Linked DNA regions of Magnetococcus marinus MC-1. The protein of the gene in region 3 interacts with the protein of the main gene of each other region in a pairwise test. Links are inferred from orthologs where the notes say so. Each region holds a gene or a part of one and is shown on either strand. Other genes may lie near its edges.

Region 1 (3,522 bases), 2.1 Mb from region 3 along the record:
ACTTCAAGAAGCCAACCCCCTAGCCGCCCGCCGCTTTGTTATGAAAGGGGGTCAACTGCATGTGCTGCCAACCTCCCCACCAGGATTTATAAAAACACCCCTGTTTTCCCTCTCTGCCAAACTACGCTTATGCCTGGAGCCCTTTATCGGTAAGAGCGAACAAGAAGAGAGTATTGCCCAATTTGTCATCCGACGTTTGGGTCAAGAGTTCCTCGATTACGCCATTGAACCCTTTGTCTCTGGCGTCTACGCAGGCGACCCTAAACAGCTCTCTGTACGGGCCGCTGTGGCTAAAATCTATGCGCTCGAAGCCAAATATGGCTCCCTGATTAAAGGGGCCATCGCCCTGGGAAAAATCCGTAAAGCCGCCGGCATGCCCCGTGGACGCATGATCTCTTTTGAGACAGGTATGGAAACTCTGCCCGCCACCATCGCGAACAGGTTGCCCCACCAGAGCATCCACACCAACGCCCAAGTAACCGCCCTCTGCCAACATGGCGCTGCGTGGCAGGTTAGCTGGCAACAAGGGGGGCAACACGGGGGTGAACCCCACAGCATCATCGCCTCCCAAGTGGTGCTGGCCACTCCCGCTTCAGTCTCCGCCCAACTGCTGCGCCCCCTAAGCCCTCAAGCCGCAGACCTGCTGGAGAGCATCCGCTACGCCCCTGTGGATTCGGTGGCCCTGGGCTATGCCAAACAAGATATAAACCATTCTCTCGATGGATTTGGTTTTTTAATACCACGAAAAGAGCAGGTTACAACCCTTGGTGGACTCTTTTCCACCACCCTGTTCCCAGGTCGAGCTCCCCAAGATAAAGCGCTGCTCACCTGCTTTATCGGGGGTATGACCAACCCCTCCATCACCCAATGGTCAGAGGAGAAGGTGGTGACTCAGGTGGATCAGGATATGATGGCCGCCCTAGGCATCCAACACGGGGCCGAATATGTCCACCTAACCCGCTATACTCATGCCATCGCCCAATATGAACAGGGCCATTTGCAACGGGTAGGGGATATTGATAGGGCATTGGCAGGCTACAAAGGGCTGCATTTGCGTGCTAACTGGCGGGATGGGGTGAGCGTATCCGACTGTGTATTAAACGGCGAGAAGAGCGCACAGAAGATCCTAGCGGGGGTTTCCTGATGGAGAGATTGATCGTTCTGGATACAGAAACCACCGGCTTTGATCCCAAAGAGGGCCACCGCATTATTGAAATCGGTTGTGTTGAACTGGTCAATATGCGCAAAGGGGATGAACGGCAATGGTATGTCAATCCCGAGCGGGAGATACCCGCTGACGCCACCAAAGTACACGGTATTACCGATGCCGATGTGGCCAACAGCCCAAAATTTAAGGAAATATACCACGAATTTTTGGCCTTTATCGGCGAGGATAGCTTGGTTATCCACAACGCCGAATTTGATATGCGCTTTTTAAATGCCGAACTTACCCGTCTGAATAAACGCTTGGTCATGCCCATGGAACGGGCCATTGATACCATTCCCTTAGCCCGGCGTAAATTTCCCGGCTCCACGGTCAACCTGGATGCCCTGTGTAAACGGTTGGGGGTTGATAACTCGGGACGGACCTTCCACGGCGCACTGCTGGATGCCCACCTATTGGCAGAAGTCTATGTGGAGCTGATGGGGGGCAACCAGTTTAGTTTAGAGATGGCCGCCGATGAGAGCGGCCGAATTGCGCAGCCGTCGGATAGCCCAAAAGATGGCGCACCCGGTCCAGGGCTGATGATGGCTCCCCGCGACTGGCAGGTGAGTGAAGAGAGCACGCAGGCCCATGAGGCCTTTTTGCAGTTGTTGGACAGAGAGTCCGGCGGTGCAGTGTGGAACAAAAACTAGGGGGTATTGTCCATCCATCCCTGGGCGTGCCTGAACGCTGTAGATTCTGTTAAGTGGAGTCAAACCAAGCATGTTACTGCGGCTGTGTGTGGTGGCGGTTTTGATGATCCCCAGTCCATCCTACGGAGGTTCGCTGTTAGAGCCCTGTCTGCCCTGCCACAAAAAGAGCGGTGAACCGGTTAAAACCGATGTTACGCCGCTGATTGGCAGCCAAAATACATTTTATTTAACAGAGGTTTTAAAAGATTATGCCACAGGCAAACGCCCCACCGAGGTGGCCGCCCATAGGCAGATACCCCCGCACCAACAGGCGGCCTATGCTGCCCACTTTGCCCAGCAACGTTGGGTAAGTCCCTGGCAACCGGTGGAGCAAAAGCGGGCAGAGCGGGGCAAAAGCTTGGTTAAGGGCTGTGAGCGCTGTCACCGCGAGGGGGGTAGGGTGCAATTTGATGAAAATCCCCGCTTGGCCGGTCAGCGCATGGCCTATCTGCGTCTGCGCCTACACCAGTTTAGAACAGCGGGTAAAATACCGCCACAGCCAGAAAAAATGCGCAATTTTATCGGCGAATTAAACGATGAGCAGATCGAGGATGTGGTCCATTTTTATGCCAACAATCGTTAAAAGCTTCATCGTGTAAGTGAGGTCGAGCCAGCTTAACCGTGTGGGGTGGGTGCTGCGGGGGGTTTGGTATTCCATGGGTGCATGGCCCGGCATGATAAAATAGGGGGGGTAAACCATGTTTTTGCGGTGGTGCTGTCATCGCCATGACAAAATGTTGGGTATCACCTTGATTGAGATGCTGCTAGGTCTGCTCATTATCGGCGGGTTGTTGGGTATCGTCATGGTGGGGATTGAGCTGCAACACAATGCGCAGAACAAAAAGATCGCCCGCGTTTTTATAGGCGGCTGGGTACAAGCCTATGATCTTTACCATGAACGCACGGGCCGCGTACCAGGAGACCCCTCCAATACGGGACGTACCCATGTTCCGCTAGAGGCCGCCTTTGAAACGCAATTTTCTGGCATCGTTATGCAGCTTCCCCAGGGCGATGGTGAGGGAGGCATCAACAGCTACCGCTACAACGACGAGCAGGGCTATATACACCATTTACGCCTCGCTTTTGAGTCCATTAGCACCGCCTCTGAGGCGATTGGGGTAGGGCTGGTGGGGAATGTGATGCGCCTGGAGGGGGTCTCGCCCACGTTGTTTGCCACCCTGGAAGCGTTGTTGGATGAATCGCTTTCCCGTACACAAGGGACACTGCGCTGTCGCTCCATCTTGGAGATGGATCAACAGGACCCCATGCGACAGCGTAATAAGAGCCAAGCCAACCACAGCTTTGTCTGCTGGTATAAAATGCGTTATTAAACCTTGCTCCAGCCTACCTTTTACCCTCTGCATCAAAGCCGTGACCGGTGGGCTAAGTAAACCTTTTCTTTGTTTAGTAAGTTGACTAAACTGGCGGCTATGGAGCAACCACACTTAGCATACCGTGCCTTTTGTCAAAGCAGAGAGGCGGCGGGTCAATGGCGTCAGCTGCACGCGGTGCAGCCGCTGCCCCGTGGCCGGGTGTTGCGGGATGGGGTGGAGCTGATCAACTTTTCATCCAACAACTACATGGGTTTGGCAGATCACCCCCTGTTGAAGCAGCGGGCCATGGCGT
Region 2 (3,222 bases), 1.2 Mb from region 3 along the record:
TTTGTCGGGATCTGTGTAACCAACCCGGCAACGTGCTTACCCCCAAGACCCTCGCCGATGAGGCGGTTAAATTGGGTGAGGGCGATGCCATCAAGACCACGGTGATGGATGTCACCCGACTGCGCCGCAAGGGCATGAACGGAATTTTGGCGGTGGGGCAGGGCAGTGACACACCACCCCGTATGATTGTTATGGAGTACCGTAAGGGGGGGGACAAACCGCTGCTGGCGGTGGTGGGTAAAGCGATCACCTTTGATTCGGGTGGTATCTCCCTCAAGCCCGGTGCCAACATGGATCATATGAAATACGATATGAGCGGTGGCGGTGCGGTGTTTGGTTTGATGAAGGCCTTGGCGCAACTCAATTGGCCGGTCAATGTGGTGGGTGTTGTGCCCACGGCGGAAAACATGCCCGATGGCAAGGCGCAGCGCCCAGGGGATGTGATTACCATGTCCAACGGCAAAACGGTGGAGGTGCTTAATACCGATGCGGAGGGACGTTTAATTTTGGCCGATGCGCTACACTATGCCTGTGGCTTAAAGCCTGCGGCAGTGGTGGATTTGGCAACCCTGACCGGGGCCTGTGTGGTGGCGCTGGGGCATCATGCCAGCGGGCTACTGGGTAATGATGACGCCCTGCAAACCGAATTGGAGGCTGCGGGCATAAGCAGTGGTGAGCGCGTCTGGCGTCTGCCGCTGTTTAAAGAGTATCAGGAGCAGATTAAATCCAAGGTGGCTGACATCCAAAATATTGGCGAAAAAGGGGCGGGCACCATTACGGCGGCCTGTTTCCTCTCCCGTTTTGTGGAGGAGGGTATCCCTTGGGCCCACTTGGATATTGCGGGTACCGCATGGGGCGTGCCGGGCAAAAGCTACATTGGTGAGGGTTCCACGGGTAGCAGTGTACGCCTGTTGCTTCAGTGGGTAGAGCGCCGCATGGCGGCCAGCGAGGCCTGAGCGACGCATGGCTAAAACTCAGCAAGACCCGCTTCGCGTGCGCTTTTATCAACTTGCCACGGATAGCCGCGAGCGGGCTTTGCTGAAAATTTTAAATAAGGTTTACGGTATGGGCCTGCGGGTCTGTATTGTGGTGGAGGATCGCCAGCAGGCTCAAGGGTTGGACGAACACTTATGGCGCCATCCTCCAGATAGCTTTTTACCCCATGCAACCAGCGTAGATCCCTTTCCCGAAGCGCAGCCTATCCTGATTAGCGAGCAGCCAGTCGATCCCAATGGTGCCACCGTCGTGGTTATGCTGACCCCCGTTCCGTTGGAGAATTTGGATCAATTTGACACCGTTGTGGATTTTGTGCCAGACGATCCACAAGCCAAACGGGCCAGCCGCCTACGCTACAAACACTATAAAGATGCCCAGTGCCAGATGGAGTATTGGATTCAAACCCCAAAAGGGCAGTGGGAACGCGCGGCGGCATCATAGCCCATCGCGACCTATCCCGGAGGAAAGTGCAAATTTGCAAATAAAAAAAATAAAAATTATATACAATTGGTATATTAAATATGGAAAACTCATAAATAAAATTAAAACGAGATAAACAGCATGATAAATTTCATTGTTGATTGACGCTGTCGTCGCCGTTTGATAGTTTGTAGGCCTCGTTCTAGTCATATGCGTGTTGCTGAGGGTGCTTAAATGGCATAAGCAAGGCGTGCAGGAGGTGGTGTTATGAGTACAATGTCTTTTCCGGGTTTGGATCCGCTTGTGGTTGCTAAAGGCGTTACGCCTACAGCAGTTGATACTCATCTTGGTTTGCCTGTCGGTAGTGTCGCATTTATCTTGTCTCCAACACCGCAACCTGTGCTGCGTCTGGATTCGGTTTGTGAACGGCTCCGGCATCTCGATCTGTTGATGGATTACTTGGGTGTGACGCTGGTAGGTTCAAGCAAATATGGCTCTATGTCGGTCCGTTTTCGGCAGCTTGAAACTGTTCGGCAACGCATCCACTGCTCGCAAAAGGAGTTGGCGAGAGTGTCTGGTGTGTCGATCAAAGAGATTAAGCGGCTGGAAACCCCTGTAGGGGGGAATTCAGCCATCAGGCATAGCACCAGTTGCACCAACGCACGAGCCATTATCGCTGCGATCCAGCGTTTGGCCCCAAGATTTATGCATCCGTTTGAGGCAGAGATTGGGGTGGCTCCTTTGACCAACAAGGGGCGTCAATTTTTTTCTTTGCAGCAGTTGGGAAGGAAGTACGTGAGCTGATAAGCAAGAGGGCTTATCAAAAGGTTGTGTTCAGTCGTTGAAAGAGGCTTTCTCAAAATGTTGAAAAGGCCTCTTTCTCTTTGTGCAGTTACCCCCACTCTTTATTAGGCCGCTGGAGCAAGCCTTTCTCAAGGGCGTTGCAACAATACCACGCACTGCGCCGCAACCCCCTCATTTCGTCCGGTAAAGCCCAGCTTTTCCGTTGTGGTGGCCTTAACATTAACCTGTTCCACGTCACACCCTAGGGCCGCCGCGATCACCGTTTCCATGCGCGGGATATGGGGGGCCAATTTAGGTTGCTGGCAGATGACCGTGGCATCTAGGTTGATCAACTGCCAGCCCTGTTCCTGCATATAGCCGTAGACATGCTTCACCAGTTTGATGCTGGCAATGCCCGCATAGTGGGGGTCATTATCCGGGAAATGGCGGCCAATATCGCCGCGCCCCATGGCCCCCAACAGGGCATCACAGATGGCATGTAGCAGAACATCGGCATCGGAGTGGCCCAGCAAACCTTGATTATGGGGTACCTCTATTCCCCCCAGCATGAGTGGGCGGCCCTCAATCCAGCGGTGTACATCAAAGCCTTGACCTACGCGTATGTTCATACGATCTCCTTGCCTTGAATCAGGGCACGAACGGTTTCTAAATCCTCAGGCCGGGTGATTTTTAATAGGTGTGGGTCCCCCTCAATAGGCAGCACGGGTAAACCGGCCCACTCCATGAGCGAAGCATCATCCGTGGCGGTAAAGCCTGCGGCGCTGGCCTGTTGGTGCAGATCTAACATTAAGGCGGTGGGAAAAATCTGGGGGGTCTGCGCCAACCAGATGGTACGCCGATCCAGGGTGCGCACCACAAACCCCTTATCATCCACCTGCTTGACCGTATCGTGAGCGGGCAGGGCGGTTAGAATGCCTTGCGCCCGGCTGCGGGCTTGGAGCAGTCTGTCTAAGAGAGCTTGGCTTATCAACGGACGGGCGGCATCGTGAATGGCAACCCATG
Region 3 (5,582 bases):
GCCTCCCGCAGAAAGAGATAGCCTGAACATACAGTCTGCCCGAATAGATTCGTAAAAACAAGAAGGCATAGTATCACATTTTGTATCACCATGCCTCTGTTGTTGCTACAATACCTAATCATAACAATGTATTGTTATGATTAGTGTGAAGCTTGTACGACTCGGTTAGAGCGCGTTTTCCGTAAAAGAGTGTCGTGCCGAACGCGATTGCATCGGAAATTGTGCTGCGTATGGTTTATTTAGGTGTTGTGGATGGGCTGTTTATGGCATCTTTTCAGCGGTTCTTCCCGATACTTTTAACCAGGAGCGGGCGGTTAAAAAAACGCTCGGTAATCATGATGACCATTACACGATTGATCCCCATTGTAGCAGGTTTTATGGTGTTGCTTAGTGTGCTTCTTACACATTATGTCCACCCCAACTGGGTTTATCTCACGATTTTTGTGGGTATCAACCTGTTTCAAAGTGGCATCACCGGGTTCTGCCCTTTAGCCACGATCTTAAAAAAATTGGGTTTTCCTCAGTAACCGGCTAACCTTGCAACAGGACAAAGACACACGCTTATGAGCATTCCTGTCACTATCATCACCGGCTATTTGGGGGTTGGTAAAACCACCGTTATTCGCCATCTGCTTACCCATAACAAGGGGGGGGCTACCTGGGCTGTGGTGGTCAATGAGTTTGGCGATGTGCCCATTGATGGGGCAATTATGTCCAGTGGCGGGGTGGCGATTAAGGAGTTGGCAGGAGGGTGCATCTGCTGCACCTTAGGGGCGGATATGGAAACCGCCTTGGGTGAGATACTGGATACCATCCAGCCCGAGCGTATCCTGATTGAGCCGACTGGGTTGGGGCATCCCGGTGGGGTTATTGAGGCTGTGACGGAGGGCAAATTTCGCCATCGTCTCACCCTCAAGAGCGTGCTCTGCTTGGTGGATTTGGCGATGTTGCGGGATCCATTGTTGAGTCAACGCAAAACCTTTATTGACCAAGTCGCCATTGCCGATGTGGTGTTGGCCGCCAAGGGGGATCAGCTCAATGCCGCCGACTATGCGGCGTTTGTGCAGTGGGGGCAGGAGCTGTTTCCGCCAAAAGAGGTGATGGGCAAGGTGATGCAAGGGTCGATAGATCCTGCGTGGCTGGATCTCAGTGTGGAGATGCGTCCCTATAGCCTCCTGCTGGAGCGGATGGTGGAAGGGGGTGAGCATCACCATCATGGAGATTCTGCACACAGCCATGGGGCCGGGCTAGGGGCTACCCCTCAGCAGCCCCAGTTGGACCAGCCGGTGCATTTTGAAAATCGCGGTTTGGGCCATATTGGGGGCGGATGGATTTTCCATGTCGAAGAGCGTTTTCACGAACATAAACTCATGGAGCTGTTCGAGGGGTCTCTGGCGGGCATTGCTCCGGTGGTGCGGATGAAGGGGCTATTTCGCGTGGGACCAACCCGGCGCATTTTAATTGATCGGGTGGGCTCGGTGGTGACGGTGAATGACTCCATTGCCTATTGGCGGGATAGCCGGGTCGAGGTCATTGTGCCCCAGGCAGCGGTAGCGCCCCAATGGGCCCGCTTAGAGCAGGCGATGTTGGCCAGTCGCTGGAAGCGCAAGGAGAGCTAATCTGAAGAATGACTTTGCTAAGCTGGTATTGCCGGCTCAAATGTGGGATGCTCAGGCTGTGCATCGTTTTTCCAGCACCTCTGACAGATGACGCTTTGACAAAGTGTCGTTAATGGGCTAAAAGTGGCCTGACATTTCGAATCGTAGGTGCAACAGAAGCTCCTTTTATTGGAGATTTTGTTTGAAAGGCCCATATCGGAGAGCTGCCTGGTGCATGGGGTAGCATCTCCCTCTTTGTGGGCGGCGCTGATGGCTAGGCCATGCGCAACGAAAACCCGCCAACCCCGCCAGGTCCGGAAGGAAGCAACGGTAACGGGATCTTTTGTGTGCCGCATTACGTTTGGTCGGAGCCGCCCTCCCTGATGCGTCCGGCAGTTGCTCGCCTTGTTGGCTTGGCTGCCGGGCGTCGATCATTCCTCCCAACCTATGGGTGTCATGTCTTCCTACGTCGTATTGGCGCGTAAATGGCGGCCACGCCGCTTTGAAGATCTGATTGGTCAGGAACATACGGTCCAGGCGCTGCGTCATGCACTGGAGCAGGGCCGTATACCCCACGCTTTTCTCTTTACCGGCATTCGTGGCATCGGCAAAACCACCCTCTCTCGATTATTGGCGATGTGCTTAAACTGCGGTACTGGGGTGACGGCCAATCCCTGTGGCGCGTGTGATAGCTGTCGCGCCATTGTGCGGGGCGAGCACCCTGATGTATTTGAGGTGGATGCCGCCTCCCGCACCAAAGTCGAGCAGATGCGGGAGCTTTTGGATGGTGTCGCTTACACCCCCTCGCTAAGCCGCTATAAGATCTATATTCTTGATGAAGTCCATATGCTCAGTGCCTCATCCTTCAATGCGTTGCTCAAAACGTTGGAGGAGCCCCCCACGCATGTTAAGTTCATTTTTGCAACCACCGAAGTGCGGAAAATCCTGCCGACCATTCTCAGCCGTTGCCAGCGCTATGATCTGCGCCGTCTGGATCGTGACGGGCTTGCCCGCTATCTTGCGCATGTGTTGGATGTTGAGCAGATTGCCTATGACCAAGAGGGGCTTGCTGCCATAAGTCACGCGGCCGATGGTTCGGTGCGGGATGCGCTTTCGCTGCTGGATCAAGCCATTGCCCATGGTGGCGGGCGGGTGGATTATACCCATGTGAGCGGTTTATTGGGGTTGACCGACCGGCAAGCGGTGGTGGCGCTGTTTGCGGACCTCTGCCGTGGGCGGTTACTGGAGATGTTGGAGCGCGCGGCCTATTTCCATCGTGATGGGGTAGAGCCGGTGGTGCTATTGAACGATTTGCTGGATATAACCCACCAAGTGACCCGTGAGTTGGCGGTGGGGGTCGGGGATGCTGCCCAGGCGCTTTCTGAGCACGAGGGGTTAAAAGAGGTGTGGCCTAAGCTTGGTCTTGAGCATTTGCAGATGCTCTACCAGGTATTGCTGCGTGGGCGTGAGGATCTGCAAATGGCTCGATTACCCCGGCAGGCGTTGGAGATGTTGTTGCTGCGGGCGGCGCATTTGCGGCCCGTGCCGCCCTTAAAACAGTTGGTGGAGTCATTGCAGCGGCAAGCAGGGGTGGAGCCCGGTGAAAGGCAGGCGTCGCCAGCGGTAAAAAAGTTTGATGCCCCGGGGGTGGGGCAGAGTGAGGTTGCCCCCACGGTACACTTTGCGCCTAAGAGTGCCGCTTTAGAGGCGCCGCAAGCGGTCCAAGCGCCCCAGGTTAAGCGAGCAAAAAAGCAACCCACGGTTCTGGCGCCGGAGCCGCAGCCCCCTGTAGTGCCGCCCGATTGGCCCGCCGTGCCGCCTTTGCAGGAAGAGCCTACGGTCGTTTCCCCAACGCCACCGGCTACGGTGGAGAGCTGGGAAAAGCTGATTGAGGCGGCGCGCATTAAGTTTCCGTTGCTGGCACAAAAGATGGAGAGTCATCTTAGTTTGCTGAGTTATACAGGGGGGTCAGGCCCCCACGATCCACCTTGCATGGAGGTGATGATTGCTCACGCTTTTGCCGGCGAACCCAGTAAGGTGCATAAAAACCTTATGGATTTGTTGGTTTCGTTAAAACTGCCCAATGGGGTGGTGCATATCCGTAAAAGCAGCGATGGAACGCGCCCGGATACAGAAGCGGAAAAACAAAAGAAAGCTCAAGACGCTTACCAAAATGCCTTGACGCGTGAGGTGGCGGACGATCCGTTAATTCAAGAGATTGAGCGGCGGTTTGAAGCAAAGATTATCCATGTTGAACCGGTTTGACTTGACAATTTTGCAACGCAAAAGTAAGAATCGGGTCATGTCTGGGAACGATTTTTATAGGCTGCTCCTCTAACGTGGTCAAGGCGTACGCAGGGCCAACGTTGTTTGTGCCAAGATCCAGGCAGGGAGCGTGCAGCAAGGCAACCATAGCAAATGATAAGGGTGACGCCGTGAAGGGTTTTGGCAATATGGGAAATATGATGAAGCAGGCCAAGCAGATGCAAGCCAAGATGGCGCAGATGCAGGAGGAGCTTGCTCAGTTGCAGGTAATCGGCCAAGCGGGTGGCGGCATGGTGGAGGTTACCATTAATGGTAAACAGTCTGTTGAGGGGGTGAAGATTGACCCCAAGGCGGTTGACCTAGAAGATCTAGAAATGCTGGAAGATTTGGTGGCCGCCGCTTTTAATGATGCCCAAATGCGCATGGCACAGATTACCCAAGAAAAGATGGCCAAGGTTACGGGCGGCATGAATATTCCCGGCCTGTTTTGATCGTATAACATGAGTAGCGGTCTGCCGACACTGGAACGCAGCATTGAGCTCTTTTCCCGCCTGCCAGGGGTTGGTCGCAAGAGTGCGCAGCGTATGGTCTACCACCTTCTCAAAGAGGGGGGGCGGGAGGCTACTCTGCTGGGGCAAGGGCTCTTGGCGCTGAGTGAGCGCATTCACTTTTGTGAGGTGTGCCATAATTTGGCCGAAGAGGGCTTGTGCGCCATTTGTCAAGATAGTAAACGAGATCATGGCCTCATTTGTGTGGTAGAAGAGCCCGTGGATGTGCTAGCTATGGAGCGTGCTGGGGCTTATCGAGGTCTCTATCATGTGTTGGGGGGGCGGCTTAGCCCCATGGATGGGATAGGGCCAGATGCGCTGTACTTGGACGCGCTGCTCGAGCGGTTGCAGCAAGGCGGGGTACGGGAGTTAATTATCGCCACCAACCCGACCGTTGCCGGGGAGGCCACGGCCCACTATATCACCCAACTGGCGCAGCCACTTACCATAGATATTAGCCGCTTGGCCTATGGTATGCCCATGGGCGGTGAGTTGGAGTATTTGGATGAATCCACCCTGTTTCAGGCCCTTCAAGGCCGCAGAGGTGTTTTGTAAGGACCTGTATTTACAGGTTTCATATGTAGAAGTGTGGCATGGGTTTCATTTCATGGAAAGATAGCATGCTTTTTTGAAATGAATTGGTTACAATGCCAACCTTCTAAAGCTAAGCAGTTTAATGCGGTGCCGCTGGTGGATATGCTGTACCGCAACAACTGACATGAGGGGGCTGCGCGCGTTGTGTGGACCCCAAGCAGATAACGGAGAGTTCTTGGTATGGCTACCTTGAAAGCAGATGACCAACAGGCGTTTCCCTATCCGGGCATTCCCGGAACAGGTGATGGTTCCGATGCCATCGCTTATGTGGAGACTCGCGCCACTGACGGTGCAGCCGCTTACCCCATCACCTCGTCTACCATTATGGGCCAAAATTACCAGGTCGCAGTGGCGAACGGCTTTAAAAACGTCTGGGGCAACGAGTTGGCCTGGTTGGAGTTAGAGTCCGAGCACTCATCGGCTTCTGCTTGCGAAGGCTATGCCTTGGCAGGGGGTCGTGTGACCAACTTTACCTCGGGTCAGGGCTTGATTCTGATGAAAGAGGTGCTCTACACCATCGCCGGTAAGCGTCTGCCCCAGGTGTTGAACGTGGCGGCACGTGCGCTGACCCATCAGG

Evidence for each region.
Region 1: the proteins of dnaX (region 3) and dnaQ interact in binary tests that used the Escherichia coli proteins (3 or more experiments, as listed by UniProt). The link is inferred for Magnetococcus marinus MC-1 from one-to-one orthologs.
Region 2: the proteins of dnaX (region 3) and MMC1_RS13680 interact in binary tests that used the Escherichia coli proteins (3 or more experiments, as listed by UniProt). The link is inferred for Magnetococcus marinus MC-1 from one-to-one orthologs.

Annotation. Positions count from the first base shown.
Region 1 is NC_008576.1:30,087-33,608, forward strand. What follows is about bases 1-3,000. They hold dnaQ (DNA polymerase III subunit epsilon), read left to right. Parts: upstream 1-1,143; coding sequence 1,144-1,857; downstream 1,858-3,000. Other genes in these bases: hemG (protoporphyrinogen oxidase), read left to right, coding at 1-1,144; MMC1_RS00145 (c-type cytochrome), read left to right, coding at 1,928-2,479; MMC1_RS00150 (hypothetical protein), read left to right, coding at 2,595-3,000. In the rest of the region: more of MMC1_RS00150, read left to right, coding at 3,001-3,227; bioF (8-amino-7-oxononanoate synthase), read left to right, coding at 3,327-3,522. UniProt on the Escherichia coli protein: DNA polymerase III is a complex, multichain enzyme responsible for most of the replicative synthesis in bacteria. The epsilon subunit contain the editing function and is a proofreading 3'-5' exonuclease.
Region 2 is NC_008576.1:3,376,287-3,379,508, reverse strand. What follows is about bases 1-2,700. They hold MMC1_RS13680 (DNA polymerase III subunit chi), read left to right. Parts: upstream 1-963; coding sequence 964-1,437; downstream 1,438-2,700. Other genes in these bases: ispF (2-C-methyl-D-erythritol 2,4-cyclodiphosphate synthase), read right to left, coding at 2,349-2,700; MMC1_RS21715 (hypothetical protein), read left to right, coding at 1,684-2,220; MMC1_RS13685 (leucyl aminopeptidase), read left to right, coding at 1-956. Also shown: more of ispF, read right to left, coding at 2,701-2,828; ispD (2-C-methyl-D-erythritol 4-phosphate cytidylyltransferase), read right to left, coding at 2,825-3,222. UniProt on the Escherichia coli protein: Part of the beta sliding clamp loading complex, which hydrolyzes ATP to load the beta clamp onto primed DNA to form the DNA replication pre-initiation complex.
Region 3 is NC_008576.1:2,146,293-2,151,874, forward strand. The notes cover bases 1,530-4,458. They hold dnaX (DNA polymerase III subunit gamma/tau), read left to right. Parts: upstream 1,530-2,054; coding sequence 2,055-3,863; downstream 3,864-4,458. Other genes in these bases: MMC1_RS08850 (CobW family GTP-binding protein), read left to right, coding at 1,530-1,619; MMC1_RS08860 (YbaB/EbfC family nucleoid-associated protein), read left to right, coding at 4,052-4,354; recR (recombination mediator RecR), read left to right, coding at 4,364-4,458. Also shown: MMC1_RS22155 (YgaP family membrane protein), read left to right, coding at 195-527; more of MMC1_RS08850, read left to right, coding at 564-1,529; more of recR, read left to right, coding at 4,459-4,966; MMC1_RS08870 (2-oxoacid:acceptor oxidoreductase family protein), read left to right, coding at 5,186-5,582. UniProt on the Escherichia coli protein: Part of the beta sliding clamp loading complex, which hydrolyzes ATP to load the beta clamp onto primed DNA to form the DNA replication pre-initiation complex.